3 regions of the Bacillus sp. BSL6 genome follow, and region 1 is predicted to be linked to each of the others. Evidence: riboswitches for the same ligand, from Rfam matches in the RefSeq annotation. Region 1 holds a riboswitch; each other region holds the start of a gene.

Region 1 (7,506 bases):
AACCGATCGGTCGTAGGTTCGAGTCCTACCTGCGGAGCCATGGCCCGTTGGTCAAGTGGTTAAGACACCGCCCTTTCACGGCGGTAACACGGGTTCGAATCCCGTACGGGTCATAAAAAAAGAGTCAGCAATATGCTGACTCTTTTTTATTGTGCGTTCATTCTCCTTTATCAACTGATTTTCCTGAAATAAATAAAGGGATTTAGGAAAAGCTATGGTATGTATAAAAAGGAGGAGATACAAATGACACGAGTGAGAGACTTGATGAGCACTCATATTGTACAGTGTACACCGTTAGACAATGTATATGAAGCTGCTGTAAAGATGAAAGAAGAATCGATTGGATTGATCCCGGTCGTTGAAAATGAACAAGTTGTTGGTCTTGTTACGGACCGAGATTTAGTTGTTCGAGGGATTGCTGAAAAACATCCTGGATCTAATAAAATTACAAATGTAATGACAAAAAACATTGTTTCAGTTTCTCCAGATGATCCTATTGAAAAGGCTACAGAGTTAATGGCACAGTATCAAATTAGACGATTGCCAGTAGTTGAGAGTGGTCAACTCGTTGGGATGTTAGCACTAGGAGATTTAGCTATAAAAGAATCGGCAGATGATCAAGCGGGATTTGCTTTAAGTGAAATATCAGAGCATACGGAATGAAGTGAGACTTTAATTAGTGTAATACGTTACGTATAAAAATCAGATACATTATTCTAGTATATAGGGTTAAGCTAATATGTTAGCATGATGTATCTGAGCCATTATATAATAAGTATACAGTTAGTAATTTCGACAGTTTATTTAAATTTGTCATTCCTAATTATAAATAAGAGAAAAAATGATATACTGATAGATATAAGTATTATGATTGATTTCGAATATAACAATATTTATTGTTAATGATGTGATAATGGATTAATATTTCCTATGTAGATAAAAGGGAAGGGGAATTATATGAAGGCTGTACAGCGCGATCCAAATTGGAATTTGGTTACAGATACATATATAGAACCAAATAATTTCGCTGAATTATTTTCTTTGCTTGTACCTTGTCATCCAAAAGGTGAAGGGAAAGAACGAACTATATTAGTGTGGAAAGAAAAAGAATTTTATAAAGAAGAAAATTTAGCGGCATTTATCGTATATGGAATGAATAAAGCAAAGAATTTACCGCAATTTCATAAAGACGAAATTCCAACTTTAGTACGTATTCTTCGCTTATGCCAAGAAATTGGTTGGTATGAAGAAGCGAATACTTTTATGGTAACTCAAGGGCTAGCTGAGTTTGTTCATACTTCATTGGAATATGAAACGTGGGACCTTTTGACGCAGGCGGTTGCTTTAAACTATTTAATAATTAAATATCGTATTGGTGAATTAACTGATGGAGATGTAGAAATTTGGGATAGAGTGAAATTTAATGAGAAATGTATAACAGACTGTAAACATTTATTATCCCATAAAGAAGTATTAGAATTTACATTTTTTTATATGTGTAAGAGAGCTAAGTCACTATCAAAAGAGCAATTAAATAGTGATATGATGAGTTTAGCGATGTATTGTAATACTTTTGTTTATGACTTATATACATATGATTTATTACGAAAGTATCGTAAGTGTACAGACTTTCTATCATATTATGGACCTAGTCAAGCGGTGTTAGCTTGCCAAAGGGCTGTACTTTCTCAAATTTCAGATCGATTAGACCCACTCAAGACTACTCATGTAGATGATTATTTATATGTAATGAAAGATATGATGGAGCATATGACGATAGGGATAATGGATCGATATGATCATTTTATTGGAAAGTTATTATCATATGTGCCATTTTTTGAAATGATCCAAGTTCCACAACATGCATATTATTGTGAAGAATTATTGTATATTTGTAAGGGCATTAAATATAAAGAAGAAATATTACGCAATTATATATTTATACAATTACATGACTGTTTACCATCTTTCTTTAAACTGTTTCTTAAAAATAAGCGTTATGCAACGATTCATGATATTCTGTTCTATTGGTGTGATGATGAACAAAGAATGAGCTTAGAGAAAAAATATAATCTTAGCTTTATTTATGAAAAATATGCTTGTGGATAAAGGGCACTTTCTATATAAATTAAAAAGGATCTCAATTGTGAGATCCTTTTTTTATTAGTAAAGCAAGGAGAATGTAATTAAGACGAGAAATAACATTCCATAAAGGAGAAATTGTGCCGTATAGCTTCCTTGTATACCAAAAAAAGTATTTGTTTTTTTGTATAAATTCAATATATATTTTATCGGATTATCTTTGAAAGATTGGTACACAGTGTCTCCTCTTTCTAAGCTTCTTGTTCGTGTTTTTTGTTATTAGGGACATGAATGTATCTAGCTATGAATAATAAAACAGCCATAAAAAATACGGGAAATACGGTAGATAAATAAAAACCATTACTAATAATATTTGTTATTAAAGCACTTAATAGAAAGATGGCATTATAAATATGGGCAATTTTTTGTTTTAGTTGAACTTGAAAAGCTTCCATCATAATTTCTAAAGCAACAAAAGCAATGATAATAGATAAAAATACAGTATTTGTATTATAAATTACTAAGCAACAGATTAAGCCTAAAAAGGCTAAGTATTCAATTAAGAGAGGTATATTGATATTGCGTGGCATACAATTTACCTAACTAAATATGGCAGTGGGTTTACTGCATTTGTTTTTTCAAAATTCCATTCTCCATTGTGTAATTCAAAATGAAGATGTTGCCCGTATGAATGACCTGTGTTTCCCATATGACCTACTAATTGTCCAGCTTGTACTTGATCACCAGCTTGTACAGTGCGATCTTTCATGTGAGCATAGACTGTTGTATATAATTTCCCGTTTATTTGATGGGCGATGAACACAACATTGCCATAGCTAGCTGAATAATATGATTTCACGACTTTACCTGCCGCAGCAGCCTGGATAGAGACATTACCCTGAGCTGCGATATCTATACCATAATGCATTTGTTCCCAGCGCATATCAAATGTTGAGCTAATTTTTCCTTGAGTAGGGAATTTGAAAACGGCTGGAATGGAAGTAGGTTGAGCTGTTTGAGCTTGTGATTGCGTTTGATTTTGCACTACATAATGCTTTGCCACATATCCGTATCCTGTGCCAAAACGAATTTTATACCAAGTTCCTACAGTTTCCACTACTTGTAATTGTGTACCATTTTGTAATGAACCAAGTAGTGTGCTACTTGTACTAGCATTGCTACGCACATTAAGTTTAGGTGTTGCAACTGTGTATTTCGTATTATTTTGAACTGTGATGCCTTTTACTAAAGGCTGTGAACCATTAGATACGAATGCCTTTTGTACGTAACCTGTTTTGCCATTATGTAAAATTTTATACCATTCACCTTGTTCTTCTTGAATAGTAACGAATTTCCCATTTGGTAATACATCTAAAATTGAAGATTCTAAATTAGGTTCAGAACGAACGTTTAATGCATTGGCATTGACGATATATTGATTATTAGATTGAAGTTTGTTTTTTAGTAGAATAGAATCTTTTTGTACGTAACCTACTTTATTATTAACAGATACTTTATACCAGCCATTAGTTGTTTCAAGTATATTCACTTTCGTATTAAAGCGAATTGTATCAATTGATGAGCTATTTGCGTTATCTTTTGTATGTAAGGCTACTTGATCGACTTTGACATATCCAGTTTTCACATTAGATAATTGTTCAGCGTTGGCTGTTTGTACATTTGTTTCTCCCATAGAAGGAAGTAAAGAAGCAATTGCGACAGTAGTTGCTGTTAAAGCAGTAGCTTTCATATTCATATAATAGAGACCTCCTCTAGTTGTATAGTTGTAATTTTATTATAGTATAAAGATATAATATAGTGGGTGTATTCACATAAATGTAATATGAAATCAATATAAAAATAAATTTTTTGAGGATAATAATTTCTAAGATAGAATATAAGTGTTATATGGTTTTGTTATTTTGTTGACAATTGAGAAAATTAAAACAGTTGATGATGTCTTATTACGGTGTTATACTGACAGTGATAATTTTATAGTTTGCTAGGAGAGCTGGTGTTGCCAGCTGAGAGTAAGACCTTAAGTCTTTGATCCTTTTTATTACCTGATCTAGATTATGCTAGCGTAGGGAAGCAATTCGGACACTAATAATGAGTCCCCGTTTCTTTGCGTATAGAAACGGGGCTTTTTTATTTGAAAATTTCATATTGAAACCACTAGGGGTGCTTGTTGTGCTGAGAGAGGAATAATCCTTAACCCTTACAGACCTGATCTAGATAATACTAGCGAAGGGAAGTGGAGCAACGAATAAATTATAATTTTATTTGCTGTAACCACTTCTTATTTAGAAGTGGTTTTTTATTTAGATATATAAATTGAAAGGGGATAGAGAAATGAAATTTTGCGATAGATTATTAGAAACTGTACAACCAGTTTGGGAGATGAGTCATAATCATCCATTTGTTGTAGGTATGGGGGATGGTACGTTAGAAAAAGATAAGTTTCAGTATTATATTATTCAAGATTATTTATACTTGTTAGATTATGCAAAGTTATATGCGATCGGTGTTGTAAAGGCAACAAATCCACAAATTATGGGGAAATTTGCTGAACAAATTGATGGGATATTAAATGGAGAAATGACAATTCATAAACAGTATGCAAAAAGACTTGGAATTTCTATAGAGGAGATAGAGTCTGCAAAGCCATCTGCTAAAAATTTAGCTTATACAAATTACATGATGTCTGTATCTCAAAATGGCACACTTGCGGAATTAATAGCAGCACTTCTTCCGTGTATGTGGAGCTACTGGGAGATTGGAAAGCGTTTAAATGATATTCCTGGAGCAAGAGATCATGAGTTCTTTGGTGAGTGGATTCAAGGCTATAGCTCTGAAGAATATGGCAACCTTTGTGTTTGGTTAATCGATTTATTAAATGAAATGGCAGTTGGAAAGTCTGAAAAAGAGCTAGATCGATTAGAGGAGATTTTCCTATATTCCAGTCGATTTGAATATTTATTCTGGGATATGTCCTACCGTAAGGAGATGTGGGGATTTGAGGAGCAAGAACATACTACAGTTTCATAATGTTTCTTTTCATTATGATGAGAAGCCAATCATTAATGAATTAAATGCTTCTATACAAGATAAAGAGTTTGTAAGCATTATCGGACCGAGTGGATGCGGGAAAAGTACTTTATTTCGCCTTATTACAGGTTTAGAAGAAGCGAGTACGGGACAGATAGAACTAACAGAAACAAAGAGCCATCCTGTAGGGTATATGCCCCAAAAAGATATGCTCCTGCCATGGAGAACGATTATTGAGAATGCGGCCCTGCCGCTAGAGTGCCAAGGTGTACAGAAGAAAGAAGCACAAATAAAGGCAAAGGAACTGTTACACAAATTTGGCTTACAAGGGTATGAGACAAAATATCCGAAAGATTTATCTGGTGGTATGAGGCAACGCGTATCTTTCATTCGAACTTTATTAACAGGCGGAGAGATATTACTTTTAGATGAACCGTTTAGCGCGTTGGATGCTTTAACGAAGGCATCTTTGCAGGAATGGTTGTTTGAACAATGGAAAGAGTGGGAAAAAACAATTTTATTTATCACTCATGATGTGGAAGAAGCATTGTTTCTTTCTAATCGAATTTTAGTTGTAGAAAATCAACCGATAACTACTTTAACCGAGAGGATTGTACCGCTTGATTGTAATCGGACAAGAAAAGATTTATATAAACCAGAAGTATTAGCACTGAAAGATGAGCTTCTTAGTATGTTGCAAAGGCAGGTACTCGCATGATGAACCGGTTGAAGGAGCTATTACCTGCTCTTACACTTTCTAGTATTTTACTTGCTCTTTGGGAAGTAGGCGCAAGAATTGTAGATGAAATGTACATTTTACCGTCACCGTCTGCAATTGTAATGAAGATATGGAAACTAAAAGACATATTATTTACGGTTCATTTGCCAGCAACATTATATGTCGTTTTAATAGGGGTGGCTATTTCTATCGTACTTGGGGTAGGGCTAGCGATGTTAATGAATGCGAGTAATTGGATGGAGAGAGCATTTTATCCATTATTAGTTGCCTCACAAACGATTCCTATTACAGCGCTTGCTCCGCTTTTCGTTTTATGGTTTGGATATACGATTTGGAGTAAGGTCGTTGTTACGGTTTTAATTACGTTTTTCCCAATTACGGTTAATACGTATGATGGACTGCGCAGTACGAAAAAAGAATGGGAAGAGCTTTTAGTTACGTATGGGGCAACGAAAAAAGATGTTTTTCTTAAATTAAAATTGCCGTCTGCTCTTCCTTATTTTTTCTCAGCTTTAAAAATTGCAGTACCGCTTAGTGTAATTGGGGCGGCAATTGGTGAATGGCTCGGTGCACAAGCGGGGCTAGGATATTTCAGTAAGAGAATGATGACGCAATTAGACGGGGCAGGTGTATTTGCACCCATTGTATTGTTATCATTATTAGCTATTTTCTTCGTCGTACTTATTTCGGTATTAGAAAAGAAATTCATTAGTTGGAGGAAGCATTCATGAAATTTTTAAAACGCATCTTTGTGCTTACATTATTAGTTGCAATGATTGCTGGATGTTCGAGTAATTCAGCATCAGATAAGAATAAAAAAGAAAAAGAAATAACGGTCATGCTTGATTGGTACCCAAATGCGGTACATAGCTTTATTTATGCGGCAATTGAAAAAGGTTACTTTAAAGAAGAAGGAGTAAAGGTGAATATTAAATTCCCTTCCAATCCGACTGACCCATTAACGTTAGCAGCTGCAGGAAAAGTAACGGTTGGCTTATATTATCAGCCAGATGTTGTCATGGCAAAAGCAAATGAACAAATTCCAGTGAAATCAATTGGAGCTGTCGTACGTTCACCATTAAATCATGTTGTATCGCTGAAGTCTGCAGGCATTCAATCGCCAAAAGATTTAGAGGGTAAAACAGTTGGATATTCTGGAACACCTTTAAGTGAGATGTATTTAAAAACGATGGTAAAAGAAGCTGGTGGTAATCCAGATACAGTGAAAGTAGTCGATGTTGGTTTTGATTTAGTACCAGCATTAATTACGAAAAAAGTGGATGCGGTAACAGGGGCATACATTAACCATGAAGTACCTGTTATGCGTCATGAAGGTCATGAACCAGCATACTTTAATCCAGCAGATTACGGTGTACCGAATTATCATGAACTCGTATTTGTAACAGGTGATAAAACATTGAAAAAAGATAAAGAAGCTTTGCAAGCTTTCTTACGTGGTACGAAAAAAGGTTATGATTTCATGAAGAAAAATCCAGATGAAGCATTAAATATTTTATTAAATCATCAGGAAAAAGAAAACTTCCCACTTGTACCAGAAGTTGAAAAAGAAAGTATGAAAATTTTATTAGAGAAAATGGAAACAAAGGATGAACCATTTTTATCAGATTCAAAAGAGT
Region 2 (7,506 bases), on a different contig from region 1:
AATAGGTGGACATTTTAATTTTTATGTTGTAATCTTTGATAGAGAATAATGTAATTCTCATAGAACTCCCATATCGTTCAACTCGTTCAGCGAGAAAGGCAAACTGATGGAAACATTAGGACGCAAAACTACAGGAGCTAAGGCCGAAAGGCTACGCTAGCCAGTTACCGGACGGATAGGGTTGGTCTTGACCAATGCTTTTTCATTGGTCTTTTTTTATTTGCAAACAAATGAGAAACCTTATCAGTTGTTGATAAGGTTTCTATTTTAATAGCTTTCCTTTATATTAAGTTAATTAAGAAAGGTGATGTTGATGAAAAAATATTGGCACAAGCTATCATTTCTTCAAAAGAATGTATTGTTAACTGTGTTAGTTATTTTGACGCTTGTTGGTACTATGGGAGCGTTAAGTTTTAACATGTTTCAAAATAGCATGATGTCTATATTTGAAAGGCATTCTTTTGAAACAGGAGATACGGTATTACATAAATTAGACGAAGAAATAGTGAGAGATGTTACAAAAGACCCAGTGGCACAAAGAGAAAAGAGAGAGAAGTTAACAGAGAAATTAGATGAAGCAACGGAAGAATTGAATAGTGTTGGACAAACGTATATTGTTGGAGCAAAAAAAAATGAAAAAGGTGAGTTACTAATCGTCGACTTGTCTACAGAGTTAGCAAATGTTGTTGAAGTAAGGCCGGGAGAATATTATAAACAACCAGATCTTTGGATGGAAGCATACGATAAGGTAATGAGCACGAAAAAAGCAAACATGACAGTAGTATATGAAGATCTATTAGGAACATGGGTAACGATATTAGAGCCAATTAAAGATGGAGAAGGAAATATTGTGGCGATTGTTGCAGCCGATGTAGATGCTTCTATTGTTCCTATTACAAAGGAAAAATTCATTATACAAGGTTTAATGTTTATTTGTATTTCTGTTTTAATTGCAACTGTTATTCAATTCTTAATTGTACGTAATGCACTTGCTCCATTGCGAGATTTACGTGAAGGATTGCGCAGAGTTGGTGAAGGTGATTTAAATATTAAATTAGAGGAAAGATCAGATGATATTGGTATTATTAATTCTTATTTTAATAATACCATCGAGAAGTTTAAAGGAATTATAGATAAAGTGAAGCAGACAGCAGAACAGGTTTCCTCATCTTCACAAGAATTGTCAGTGAGTACAAAAGAGAATAGTATGGCAGTTCAAGAAATCGTAAGTTCTATGGTTGAGTTAAGAGCTGGCGCTCAATTACAAGAAACTTCAGTACCACAGTATTTAGGTATTGTATATGAAATGGAAGATAAGATGGAAGAGATAAAGAATGCTGCAAAACAAATGGTGAAAGCGTCTGAAGGTATAGAGCATCATTCAGTTAAAGGAAACGGTGTTACTAAACAGGCAATTAATCAAATGAATATAATACAAAATGCAGTACAAGATTTATCTTCTATCATTTATTCTTTGGAAGTAAGATCAAAAGAAATTAGTGATATTGTAACTGTAATTACAAGTATTTCAAATCAAACGAATTCGCTAGCTTTACATGCTACTATTGAAGCTTCACGTGCTGAGGAAACTGAAGAGGGATTTGCTGTTGTTGCTGATGAAGTGCGTAAATTAGCAGAGCAGACGGAAGCATCAGCAAAAGATATAGCAAAATTAATAGGGGAAACACAAGCAGGAACGGAAGAAGCTGTTGTTTCAATGCAAAAAACCTCAAAAGAAGTAGAGTCTGGAATGAAACTTGTTGAAAGTAGTGGTGCTTTCTTTGAAAAAATTTCGAAATCAGCACAAACTGTTACTAATCAAGTTGGAGTTGTTTCTAGCAATTCAAATAATATATTGCAAAATAGCCAAAACATTGTTCGTGTTGTAAATGAACTATCACTTATTACAAATAAGTATGCGAATAGTAGTAGTAATGTTGAAGAAATCATGAAAGAACAGGAAATGTCTGTACAGGATATTGCTGAATTAGCCAGTTCTTTAAGCTGGCTCTCACAGGAGTTACAAGAGTTAATTGGGGAGTTCAAAAGTTAAATGAAATGATTATACATGCTTTTGTTTGTTCAATAAAATAAATCATGCTACAATGAAAACGAATTAAGGACCGGGGAGCCAATTGGCTGAGAGGATGTAAGCAAACATCGACCCTCAACCTGATCTGGATAATGCCAGCGTAGGGAGTTACTTAAAGTGATGTAGCATATGTTATTCTATAATAACTTGCATACAAGGCTTTCCTACGTAGTAGGAAAGCCTTTTCTTGTTTTAAAATTTAATTTCATAAGGGGGATTTTATTATGTCACAACAAGTTACAATGTCATTTTCAGTAGTACCACAAGCAAAAACAAAAGATGTATATTCTGTTGTTGATAAGGCAATTGAAGTTGTGCAACAATCGGGAGTTCGTTATGAAGTAGGGGCAATGGAAACAACGCTGGAAGGAGAATTAGATGTACTTCTTGATGTCGTTAAACGTGCGCAACAAGCTTGTGTGGATGCTGGAGCTGAAGAAGTGATTACTTCTATTAAAATCCACTATCGTCCAAGCACTGGTGTAACGATAGATGAAAAAGTTTGGAAGTACCGTGATGAATATGCAAAACCAGAAGCAATCTAAAATAATTACAACAATTTGGCTTATCCTTCTCATTGCGATATGGGAAGGATCTGTTTCATTATTTAAAATTGAACCGTGGATTTTACCGAAGCCTTCTGCCATTGTTCAAGAATTAATTGGAATGAAAGATTTACTATTACCGAATACGATGCAAACACTGCAAGAGGTTATAATTGGACTGTTCTTTGCGATTTTAATTGGGACAAGCATTGCAATTCTTATGGACGTTATCCCTTTATTTCGTATTTTAATAAACCCGTTGCTTGTTATTTCGCAAACGATTCCAATTGTGGTACTTGCACCGTTATTTATTATTTGGTTTGGATATGGAATGCTACCGAAAGTAATGGTAGTCATACTCGTTTGTTTCTTTCCAATTGCGCTTAGCATTTTAGAAGGTTTTCAAACGGTAGATAAAAATATGTTGAAGTTGTTGCAAACGATGAAGGCAACAAAATGGCAAATTTACCAGAAAGTAAAGTTTCCAGCAGTGCTTCCATACTTTTTCTCCGGCTTAAAAATTGCAGTTACATATAGTGTAATGGGAGCGATTATTGGAGAATGGCTTGGTGCCAGTGAAGGATTAGGAGTTATGCTTACAAGGGCTACGAAATCCTTTTTAACAGCCCGAGTATTTGGTGTTGCAGCAATTATTGTAATGGTGACATTATGTCTGTATTTTATCGTGGAGTTTATGGCAAGAATAACAGCACCATGGATATATAGAAAGGACGGCAGAAAATGAAAAAAGGTTTAAAAGTTATGTTGGCTGCCTTAGTAGCAGTAGGTGTAGCTGGATGTAATACGGCAAAGAAAGAAGAAAGTGCAACTAAAGATCAAAAAGTAAAAGTCGTATTAGATTGGTTTCCGAATACGAATCATACTGGCTTATATGTAGCACAAGCGAAAGATTATTATAAAAAGCAAGGCTTAGATGTAGAAATCATTCAGCCTGGTGATAATGTGACGGCGGAGCAAATGATAGCTTCAGGAAAAGCTGACTTCGCAATAAGCGCACAAGAAAATGTAACGTTGGCTCGTGTGGAAGGTATTCCTGTTGTATCTGTAGGGGCGATTATTCAGCATAACACTTCAGCTTTTGCATCGCTTAAGAAAGATAATATGACGTCACCGAAAGATTTTGAAGGGAAACGTTACGGTGGCTGGGGAGGACCAGCGGAAGAAGCGACATTAAAGACTATTATGGATAAGCACCAAGCTGATTTTAATAAAGTTGAAAAAATCATTTTAGGACAAACAGATTTCTTTAAATCAATTGGTCGTGATGCAGATTTTGAATGGATTTATTATGGATGGGATGGAATTGAAGCGAAGCGCCAAGGAAAAGAGTTAAATACGATTATGGTGAAAGACTTAGATCCAGCGCTTGATTTCTATAGTCCTGTTATGATTACGAGTGAAAAACATACGAAGCAAGATAAAGACTTTGTGAAAAAGTTTATGAGTGCAACGACAGAGGGTTATAATTTTGCAATTAAAGAACCGAAAGAAGCTGCCGATATTTTAATTAAAGCTGTTCCAGATGTAAATAAAGATTTAGTACAAGAAAGTCAAAAATGGCTAAGTACGAAGTATCAAGATGATGCAAAAGCGTGGGGAGTACAGAAGGAAGAAGTTTGGACGAATTACATGAATTTCTTATATGATAACAAAGTTATTAAGAAGAAAATTGATGTGAAAGATGCCTTTACAAATGAGTTCCTTCCAAGTGAAAAATGAGTGGATTACAAATAAAAGATATTGTGAAATCTTTCGATGGCAAGAATGTATTAGCAAATATTAGTGCTTCTATAAGAGAGGGAGAGTTCGTTTCCTTTGTAGGACCGAGTGGTTGTGGGAAAAGCACACTATTAAATATGATCGCAAATATTGAAAATCCAACAAGTGGAAGTGTAACGTATAACGATAAGCAAATGCAAGAGCAAGATGTTGTAAGTTATATGCCGCAACAGGACTTATTACTACCGTGGCGATCGGCTTTACAAAATATCGTTCTTCCGTTAGAAATTGAAGGGAAGCCGAAAAAACAAAGGCTGACAGAAGGAATGGAAGCATTAAAGCAGTTTGAATTAGATGAATATGCAGACCATTATCCAGATGAATTGTCTGGAGGGATGCGTCAAAGAATTAGTTTTCTGCGCACATATTTATGTGAAAAGCCAATTATGCTACTTGATGAGCCTTTTGGTAAATTAGATGCTTTTACAAAAATGGAAGTACATAGCTGGCTTTTAAACTCTTGGCATCAAGAGAAGCAAACAATCGTTATGGTTACACACGACTTAGATGAGGCAATCTTGCTTTCGGATCGCGTATTTATTTTATCTCAAAGACCAGCATCAATAGTTGGTGAGGTACAAGTGAAATTACCTAGGCCGAGAACGATGGATATGTTAACATCACTTGAGTTAAAGAAGGATAAGGAAGAAATTTTGAGAGTATTAGCTCCTTATATGAAAAAATAGAAAAAGCCTTTTAACAGTTTTTTGTATAATTACTGTTAAGAGGCTTTTTTTTTATAGGGGGAGAAGGAACAAAAGGAAAAGTAGAGAATAGAATATAACAGAGTAGTTTATACTCTTAATATAACAAATGTTAAAGGAGTGAAAGGATAAAATGACTTTATCAACTGTTCTTCAAATGGTTTTAGCTTGATATGGGAGAAGTCTGCCCATTTTTATCGATTAAGCTAAATTGAAGACAGCAGGTAAAGAACCTTAATCCTTTCTTACGATAATATGTAATGGGTAAGGTGTATTCACCTTACCCATTTTTTATATGCACAATTAAATAAGGCTTTATACTGTTGCTCTCTCTATTTAGCTTATGAATCATAAGCAAAGGAGAGAAAATAATGAGTATATTAACGGTAGAAAATGTAAGTCATTCGTATGGTGAGAAAACCATTTTATATAATGCATGTTTTCGAATATTGAAGGGTGAGCATGTTGGGTTAGTAGGGGGAAATGGAATCGGAAAATCAACATTGTTAAAGATTTTAACAGGAGAACTTATACATGATGATGGGAACATTGAATGGTTTCCGCATGTGAAGGTAGGTTTCTTGCAGCAGCATATGGATTTACAAGAAGGGATGACAATTGAGGGATACTTGCAAAGTGCATTTGCTGATTTGTATGCGATTGAATACGAAATGTTAAAAATTGCTGAACAAATGAATGGAGCAGGAGAAGTAGAAAAACTGTTAGTAAAGTATGGAGAATTACAAACTATATTGGAAAGCTCTAATTTTTATCACATTCATACAGAAGTTGAAGAAGTAGCAATCGGTTTAGGTTTATTTGAAATAGGTTTGAAAAAGGATGTATCGAAGTTAAGTGGGGGACAGCGAACAAAGTTATTACTTGGGAAGCTTCTTTTAGAAAAAGCTGATGTTTTATTACTAGATGAGCCAACAAATTATTTAGATACAGCTCATATAGAATGGTTGCAATCATATTTGAGACTATATGAAAAAGCTTATGTAATCATTTCGCATGACGAATTATTTTTGAACAGTATTACAAATGTTATTTTTCATCTAGAAGGAGGAAAAGTGAAGCGATACGTAGGAAACTATGAAAAGTTTGTACAAAGTTACCAAGTGCAAAAGAAACAATTACAATCGGCGTATGCGAAACAACAAAAAGAAATCTCTCAGTTAGAAATATTTATTCAAAAAAATAAAATTCGAAAAGCGAAACAGGCTAAAAGTCGAGAGAAAGTATTAGAGAAAATGCAAAGGATTGAAAAGATTCATTCTGTAACTCGATCCCGTTTTGATTTCAATGTTTATGAGGAGCCGGTGAGTCGTATATTGCAAGCTGAGAAACTAAGGATAGGTTATAGTGATCCTTTATGTCCAGAGTTGAATTTACAAGTGAAAAAAGGAGAAAAGATAGCGATTATTGGTCATAATGGAATTGGAAAAACGACGATGTTAAAAACATTATTAGGTCAAATTAAGCCGCTAAGCGGTTCAATTTCTGTTGGAGAACGAGTAAATCCTGCGTATTTTGCCCAGGAAGAGTTTGCTTCAGAAACAACACCCTTAGAGAAAGTTTGGGCAGAGCGACCAGATATGACAAAGAAAGAAGTGCGCCAAGCATTAGCAAAGTGTGGATTGCAAGAAGAACATGTATTAAAACCTATTCGTTTATTAAGCGGAGGAGAACAAACGAAAGTACGTTTATGTGAACTTATCGTAAAGAAAAGTAATGTTTTAATTTTAGATGAACCAACTAATCATTTGGATATAGAAACAAAGAAGGCGTTGCAGGAAGCGCTACAACGATATAAAGGAACCGTTTTACTTGTATCACATGAACCTTCTTTTTATGAAGCATGGATAACAAAAGTGTGGAATATAGAAGAATGGAACGCTGAACAATATGAATAAAGAAAAGGCATTAGCTTGTATAAGCTAATGCCTTTTCTTTGTGATTAACATGATTTTCGAGAACTCTTACATGAGAATTGTATGAAGAAGCACTCTTATGGTGCGCTTATAAGCGTGCTTTTTCTTTTGTTATGTTTATATTTATAATAATACTAGATGCCTTTCCCTAATAGGCGACTATCTTTATATATATATGTAGATAGTTTGAAATGGAATGAAAATAATTCCTATATGTAAAGGATAATGTGATTAGTATAGGAAGACAATAGAGCTTAAAGGAAATTCATGTAAAATTCAGATGAACTTCACACGAACTTCATATTGAAAACTAAATATAATTATAATAGGTTATTATAATGTTTCTTTGTGATTTTTCATAAAATTAAAAGTTTGAATTTAGGAGAGAGGAATCAAACCTAAATTCAAACTTTAGTGAAATAATTATTGGA
Region 3 (7,506 bases), on a different contig from region 1:
CACCAATTAAGAATGTTTGTAATGACTCAAGAGAGACAACGATTACGTTCTTCCCTTTTGCAGTACCAAACATATTTGGATCTGGTTTGCTTTGCGTTGTTTTTACGTAGTTCTCTGTTTCCTGTAACTTACTACCGTCAGCAAATGCCTTTTGTGAACTTGATTTTGCTTGTAAGCCAAGATCATACACTTGGTGTACATATAAACCTAAGTTTTTAACAAGCATAACGCGGTCGAATGAACGTGTTAATAGTTCTGGACGCTCAGCTTCTGCCAATCCTAAGTTTGCGAAGAAAATAGCAATTGTTGACACGAAGTATAGGGAACGCATTGGGCGTGCTACACGTTCTGTCGGTGCAAAATTCTTCATCTTCTTCAATAAAATGAAGAATACGATAATATCAGCAAATGCGAGGATAATTTTGTAGTTAAACAATTCTTTTACACTAGAACCTAAACTTCCGAAGTTAGATGTTTGTCCTAGTACTGGTAAAGTAACGAAGTCATTGTAGAATCCGTAGAACATTACGTTACCAACAAGAACGATTGTTAAGACAAAATTAATTCCAAGTGCTATATAGTTACGTTTTTTCCCTTTTGCAAATAATGCAAGACCAACAAGCAGTAATGATGCTGCTAATGGGCTCAGGAATAAAATGAATTCTTGCATGAAAGATTCAAGTTTTAAATCAAAGCTTGTGCGTGTAATAAGATATGTCTTCAACCATAAGGCTAAAGCTACGAATGCAGTGAAACGCACATTTTGAAATTGTGATTTCAAGGTTTCTTTCATTCATTTCCACCCTTTCTCTATCAGGCTTGGTCGATTTTGGAGCGAAAAATGCTAAAATAAAAAATACATAGTTTTCTTGGCCATAATTAGAGGTTCTATATTCACCCATATACGACTATAACTATGCATACCCTTTTAGTTTCTTGTGTTACTCATAAGCATAACGTCATTTCTGTATTATACAACAAAATTCATTTCTGAGAAACACTATAACATTTTACATTTTTTGTATGAGATTTGTCACTACCAGAGAAAACTTTAACATTCGTTTATATGTCCGTCAACTAGAAAATATAACAAAGGTAGAGCAGAATGTTAAGTGAAAGTGAAAAATCTCTTGTTGAGAAATAAGAAATGACAATGGGTAAGTGGTTATCTAGAAACCTATTATATGAAGGGAAATATGTAAAAATTAACGAACACTTGTTCTTTTCGGGTTTGTTTGTTACAATGAAAGTTCATTGATAGATTATGTGTAATTTTGATGAACTTTTACTGAAAACATATTGTAGCTTATTTCTTTTAAAAAATAGGGAGGCCTTTACATGGAGCAAAAATTTTCAGTTGAAGCATTTTGGAAGAAAGTAAAACATGTCGCAAAGCAGGCAGGGCAGTCAGTTATTTATGCAAGTTTACTGTTGTTTTACGTTTTGCAGAAACCAGATGTTCCAAAACGAGTGAAAATTATTGTAATTGGAGCACTTGCTTATTTTATTGCACCGATTGATGCGATTCCAGATTTCGTTGCTGGAATTGGTTATACGGATGATTTAGGGGCGTTAATGGCTGCATTATTACAAGCGTCGCTATACGTCGATGATGCTGTAAAAGATAAGGCGCGAGTGAAGTTGGCAGAATGGTTTGGTTCGGATATAGACACATCCTTTATCGATCAGAAATTAGATCAATAGGTAAGAACTGTCACATGGTGACAGGGCGAACGTAAGCGAGGAAGTGCATTATGCCATCAGGAAGAACGCATACGAAAATAAACTTAATATCCCTTCCGGTTGTTTTGTTTATGCTCTTTTCGTATGGACTAACAAATTTTGATTTTTTATTAACTTTTGCAATTGGCTTTTTAGTAGGTACTACATTTTTAACACCGGATTTAGATACGTATAGTAATGCGTATAATAAATGGGGATTCCTACGTATATTTTGGTATCCGTATAAGAAGGTGATGCCGCATCGCTCCTTCTTTACACACACAATTATACTTGGTGATGTGATTCGTATTGCATACATGTTAATTGTGTTTTCTCCGTTTTTATTCCTATTAAATGTAATCGCGCTTGACGGGAATTTAATAGAAATGGCGAAGGAACATGAGGTTGAAATTGTAACGTTCGTAATGGGAATTGTTGTGGCAAGCACGCTTCACATTATAGCGGATAAAGTGAATACGCGACGCAAGAAAATGATGAGAAAAAAGAAGAAACGCAGAAGATAAAAAAAACCGTCCCAAAAAGTATTTTGGGACGGTTTTTTCTTATTAATCAAACGTTTGTTTAAAATTAAGCTTTCAGTACTTTTATACCTTTCACGATGTTCCAAATGAAGTAGTATAAGCTAATGATTCCGCAAATACATAAGACAATCATTGTACCGATGCCCAGTGTTACATCCGGTTGATCAGATCCAAGACCCATAACTCCTAAAATAATCATGCCAATGAATGTAGCAATACTTGGGATAATGTGTGTCCATAGAGCACGTTTTGCATGTGGTTTCGTTTCCGCGTCTCCCACAATCCACACAATAATCGGGAATAAGATAGGGGCAAATAATACACTAAAGTATGATAAAGCTGCTAATATTTTGTTTCCGTTCATATATATCACCTCATAAATAATATCCGTTGTTATACCTTTATTATGCAGGAAAGGTAGCGAGCTTGCTATCGATGAACATTACAAGAACGTGACGATTTTGTAAGATTTTTTCGTTAAATGATAAAATTTTCAAAAAAATCTTTTTAAATGGAAATTGTTATGGTACAGTATAAATGAAAGTTATTGAAAACGTTTTCTTAAACGTTTTTTTATTTTTAGACTTAAAGGTATGATGACCTGATAGTCTATTGATGAGGTTATTCTATTTAAAAGGGGATTCTTTAGGGGGAGAGAATAATGAACACATGGACACAAGTTTATGATCCGTTCGGAAACATTTGGATTTCGGCAGCGGTCGCACTTATTCCGATTATCTTTTTTTTCTTAGCTTTAGCAGTTTTCCGCATGAAGGGGTATGTGGCAGGATTTATTACAGTTGTACTGACAATTTTAGTGGCGTTATTCGCTTATAAGATGCCGTTCACGATGGCAATGGCAGCGACCGGATATGGTTTCTTATACGGATTATGGCCAATTGCTTGGATTATCATTATGTCGGTATTTTTATATAAAATTTCTGTGAAAACAGGTCAATTCGATGTAATTCGTGCATCTGTATTGTCCATTACGAATGACCATCGTTTACTCGTTATTTTAATCGGTTTTTCATTCGGAGCATTTTTAGAAGGGGCAGCAGGATTTGGTGCACCAGTCGCGATTACGGCAGCACTTCTTGCGGGTCTTGGGTTAAATCCTTTATATGCAGCGGGTCTTTGTTTAATTGCAAATACAGCACCAGTCGCTTTTGGAGCGATGGGAATTCCAATTACAGTTGCTGGACAAGTAACAGGTATTGATCCACATAAAATTGGACAAATGGCTGGACATCAATTACCGTTTTTATCATTATTTGTTCCGTTCTTTATCGTATTTTTAATGGACGGATTAAAAGGGGTAAGACAAACATGGCCTGCTTTACTTGTAGCGGGTAGTTCGTTTGCCATTACGCAGTTCATTACAGCGACATTCTTAGGGCCAGAACTTCCGGATATTACGTCGGCACTTGTAAGTTTAGTTAGTTTAGCGCTGTTCTTAAAAGTATGGCAACCGAAAGAAATTTATCAATCTGGGCAAGCAAATAGAGAAGCAGCTGCAACAACAGCGGCATCGATGCCGAAATTAACGTTAGGAAAAGTAGTAAAGGCATGGTCTCCATTTATCGTATTAACGGTTATGGTAGTCATTTGGAGTCAAAGTTTCTTTAAAGCATTATTTGCTCCAGGAGGCGCGTTAGAAAGTCTTGTATTTAAGTTTGAAATTCCAGGCTTGCACAATTTAGTAATGAAAGCAGAGCCTATTGTAAATAAAGCGACGCCTTACGAGGCAATTTTGAAGTTCGATGTATTATCAGCAACGGGAACAGCAATTTTAATTGCTTGTCTCATTTCCATGTTTATTTTGAAAATGAGTGTAAATGATGCAGTGGTAACATTTAAAGAAACTTTAAGTGAATTAAAAATGCCAATTCTATCTATTGGATTTGTATTAGGATTTGCATTTATTGCAAACTATTCTGGGCTATCTTCTACACTAGCATTAGCACTAGCAGGAACTGGCGGACTATTCCCGTTCTTCTCACCATTCTTAGGATGGATCGGTGTATTCTTAACAGGATCTGATACGTCAGCGAATGCATTATTTTCAAATTTACAAGCAATTACAGCGCAGCAAGTCGGTGTATCTGAAGTACTTCTCGTTGCAGCGAATACAACGGGCGGTGTAACCGGAAAAATGATTTCTCCGCAATCAATTGCCATTGCTTGTGCAGCAGTTGGACTTGCTGGAAAAGAATCAGATTTATTCCGGTTTACAGTGAAGCATAGTTTGTTCTTCGTAATAATTGTGGGGATTATGACTTATGTTCAGGCCTATTATTTAACTTGGATGATTCCGTAAAGAGCGAGAGAAATAAACTTTGCATTTTTCAGATTATCGTGTATGATGAGAAAGTATTGAAAATTAAATCAGTGATAAACTAGGGGTGCCTAACGTATGCGTAGGCTGAGAGAGAAGCGCGTGAACTTCTTAACCCTTTGGACCTGATCTGGCTCGTACCAGCGTAGGGAAGTTAACGGCTTTACATAATGATGTCTTTATGAGCCAGGTCCTTATTTTTTTATGGACCTGGCTCTTTTTATTTTGGCATACGCTGGCCATATCTCGTCCTTGTCACGTACAGGGGGGCAACAAAGGTTATGAAACAGTCTGTTTCAGCTGAGCAAATTGAATTGAAATCGAGTTTACCAGGAAGTAAGAAAGTGTATGTGGATGGACCACGAGAAGGTATGAAAGTACCGATGCGTGAGATTGAACAAAGCGATACAAATGGCGTCCCGAATCCGCCAATTCGTGTGTATGATACAAGCGGTCCTTACACAGATCCTGCGTATAAAGTCGAGTTAGAGAAGGGGTTGCAGGCGCCGCGCCACTCTTGGATCCTAGAGCGCGGAGATGTAGAGGCATACGAAGGACGCGAAGTAAAACCAGAGGATGACGGTGTGAAGGTGGCTTCGAAACATACACCTGTTTTCCCGCAAATGGATCGCAAACCGCTTAGAGCGAAGCAAGGTGCAAATGTTACGCAAATGCATTATGCACGTAATGGCATCATTACGTCTGAGATGGAATATGTTGCGATTCGTGAAGGAGTAGACCCGGAGTTTGTTCGTAAGGAAATTGCGGAAGGTCGCGCTATTTTACCAGCAAATATTAACCATCCGGAAGCAGAGCCGATGATTATTGGACGTAATTTCCACGTGAAGGTGAATGCAAATATCGGAAACTCTGCTGTATCTTCTTCTATCGCGGAAGAAGTAGAGAAGATGACATGGGCTACTCGCTGGGGTGCAGATACGATTATGGATTTATCTACAGGTAAAAACATTCATACGACGCGCGAGTGGATTATTCGTAATGCGCCTGTACCAGTTGGAACTGTACCGATCTATCAAGCTCTTGAAAAAGTAAACGGAATTGCAGAAGATTTAACGTGGGAAGTGTATCGTGATACGTTAATTGAGCAAGCGGAGCAAGGCGTAGATTACTTTACAATTCACGCTGGCGTATTACTTCGTTACATTCCGATTACTGCAAAGCGTACGACAGGTATCGTTTCGCGCGGTGGTTCAATTATGGCGCAGTGGTGTTTATACCATCATAAAGAAAACTTCCTATACACTCATTTTGAAGAGATTTGTGAAATTATGAAGCAGTATGATGTTTCGTTCTCTCTTGGAGATGGATTACGTCCAGGTTCGATTGCAGATGCAAATGACGAAGCGCAGTTCTCTGAGCTTGAAACACTTGGTGAATTAACGAAGATTGCTTGGAAACATGATGTGCAAGTTATGATTGAAGGGCCTGGGCATGTACCGATGCATTTAATTAAAGAAAATATGGAGAAAGAGCTTGATATTTGCCAGGGCGCACCATTCTATACACTTGGACCGTTAACGACAGATATTGCACCAGGTTATGACCATATTACATCCGCAATTGGAGCTGCGATGATTGGCTGGTTTGGAACGGCGATGCTTTGTTATGTAACGCCGAAAGAACATTTAGGTTTACCGAATAAAGATGATGTACGCGAAGGTGTTATTACGTACAAAATCGCTGCGCATGCAGCTGATCTAGCGAAAGGGCACAAAACGGCTCATCAGCGTGATGATGCACTTTCAAAAGCTCGTTTTGAATTCCGTTGGCGCGATCAATTTAATTTATCTTTAGATCCTGAACGCGCGATGGAGTATCACGATGAAACGTTGCCAGCAGAAGGTGCGAAAACGGCTCATTTCTGTTCCATGTGTGGACCGAAGTTTTGTAGTATGAGAATTTCACATGATATTCGTGAATACGCAAAAGAAAATGATTTAGAAACGACAGAAGCAATTGAAAAAGGAATGAAAGAGAAAGCGAAAGAATTTAAAGAAACTGGTAGTCATTTATACCAATAACACGTTACACCTCTTTACTTGATTGATCACACTGTAGTACCTAACTTAAATATAGAAGAAGCCCGCTTTGCTAAGACGGTAGCAAAGTGGGCTTCTGTTGTTTATCCCGCTATTTGTGGGCAGTAAGACCCCCACCTCAAAATTCAGCGGAAGCAAAGAAGTTAGGTGGGGGGCAACTGCCCGTAAAAGCCCGATTGGTTAGGGCTGATAATCAGTGGTGGATGTACAAAACCCCCACTGATTAAAGTTTCACTTTATAAGGCGAAGAAGAGATGTACCCAATAGAATAAGAGGAATAATGTAACGACTGTTGTGAGTGGAATAACGATAAGGGATACACTTAAATAGTCTTTCCATTTTACTTTAATTTTGTTTTGTTTCAGGATATACATCCAAATGAGAGAAGCTAGCGTACCGATTGGTAATAATAGTGAACCGATGTCACTACCAATGATATTTGCGAGATAGATAGTTTTTAATGTGACTGGATCTAATCCCATTTCTGTTAACGTAATGGTACCAATCATAAGTGCAGGGTGATTATTGAAGACATTGGAGAGGAGAGAAACGAGTCCACCCATTGCAAAGCTAGCATAAAGCAGATGTTGACTTACAACTGGTTCAAGCCATTGGACAAGCGCTGCTGTTAATCCTGCGTTGTGGAGCCCGTAAATAATGACATACATAGAGAAAGCAAAAATCAAAATGTGCCAAGGTGTCTTTTTCAAAATGTCGACAGGGTTCGTTCGTAAGTAGTACCATCTCCAAATGAGAAGAACGAGTGAACCGAGTACGGCAACAATCTCGATTGGGATGGATAAGAAGGATGCAACGAATAGAAGACAGCGCATAAGGAAGACGA

What was found. Region 1 has a riboswitch for thiamine pyrophosphate ahead of tenA (thiaminase II). Riboswitches for the same ligand answer to the same signal wherever they lie in the genome.
Region 2: it holds a riboswitch for thiamine pyrophosphate, as region 1 does, so the genes downstream of both, RCJ96_RS21430 (MTH1187 family thiamine-binding protein) here and tenA (thiaminase II) in region 1, are expected to answer to the same signal.
Region 3: it holds a riboswitch for thiamine pyrophosphate, as region 1 does, so the genes downstream of both, thiC (phosphomethylpyrimidine synthase ThiC) here and tenA (thiaminase II) in region 1, are expected to answer to the same signal.

What each region holds. Positions count from the first base shown of each region.
Region 1 covers NZ_JAVGCW010000002.1:919,362-926,867, reverse strand. Annotated here, with positions in the region: tRNA gene RCJ96_RS11020 (tRNA-Asn) at 1-40, shown strand, start outside; tRNA gene RCJ96_RS11015 (tRNA-Glu) at 42-113, shown strand; gene RCJ96_RS11010 (CBS domain-containing protein) at 244-663, shown strand; gene RCJ96_RS11005 (DUF3965 domain-containing protein) at 958-2,109, shown strand; gene RCJ96_RS11000 (hypothetical protein) at 2,334-2,672, opposite strand; gene RCJ96_RS10995 (SH3 domain-containing protein) at 2,678-3,838, opposite strand; TPP riboswitch at 4,077-4,189, shown strand; TPP riboswitch at 4,250-4,352, shown strand; gene tenA (thiaminase II) at 4,435-5,130, shown strand; gene RCJ96_RS10985 (ABC transporter ATP-binding protein) at 5,099-5,848, shown strand; gene RCJ96_RS10980 (ABC transporter permease) at 5,848-6,600, shown strand; gene RCJ96_RS10975 (ABC transporter substrate-binding protein) at 6,597-7,506, shown strand, end outside.
Region 2 covers NZ_JAVGCW010000007.1:91,524-99,029, reverse strand. Annotated here, with positions in the region: cyclic di-GMP riboswitch class I at 88-172, shown strand; gene RCJ96_RS21435 (methyl-accepting chemotaxis protein) at 314-2,053, shown strand; TPP riboswitch at 2,115-2,216, shown strand; gene RCJ96_RS21430 (MTH1187 family thiamine-binding protein) at 2,317-2,637, shown strand; gene RCJ96_RS21425 (ABC transporter permease) at 2,609-3,382, shown strand; gene RCJ96_RS21420 (ABC transporter substrate-binding protein) at 3,379-4,377, shown strand; gene RCJ96_RS21415 (ABC transporter ATP-binding protein) at 4,374-5,123, shown strand; gene RCJ96_RS21410 (ABC-F family ATP-binding cassette domain-containing protein) at 5,513-7,057, shown strand.
Region 3 covers NZ_JAVGCW010000006.1:97,442-104,947, reverse strand. Annotated here, with positions in the region: gene RCJ96_RS19610 (LTA synthase family protein) at 1-793, opposite strand, end outside; gene RCJ96_RS19605 (YkvA family protein) at 1,339-1,704, shown strand; gene RCJ96_RS19600 (metal-binding protein) at 1,755-2,246, shown strand; gene RCJ96_RS19595 (DUF4870 domain-containing protein) at 2,311-2,628, opposite strand; gene lldP (L-lactate permease) at 2,926-4,584, shown strand; TPP riboswitch at 4,656-4,771, shown strand; gene thiC (phosphomethylpyrimidine synthase ThiC) at 4,884-6,644, shown strand; gene RCJ96_RS19580 (arsenic transporter) at 6,899-7,506, opposite strand, start outside.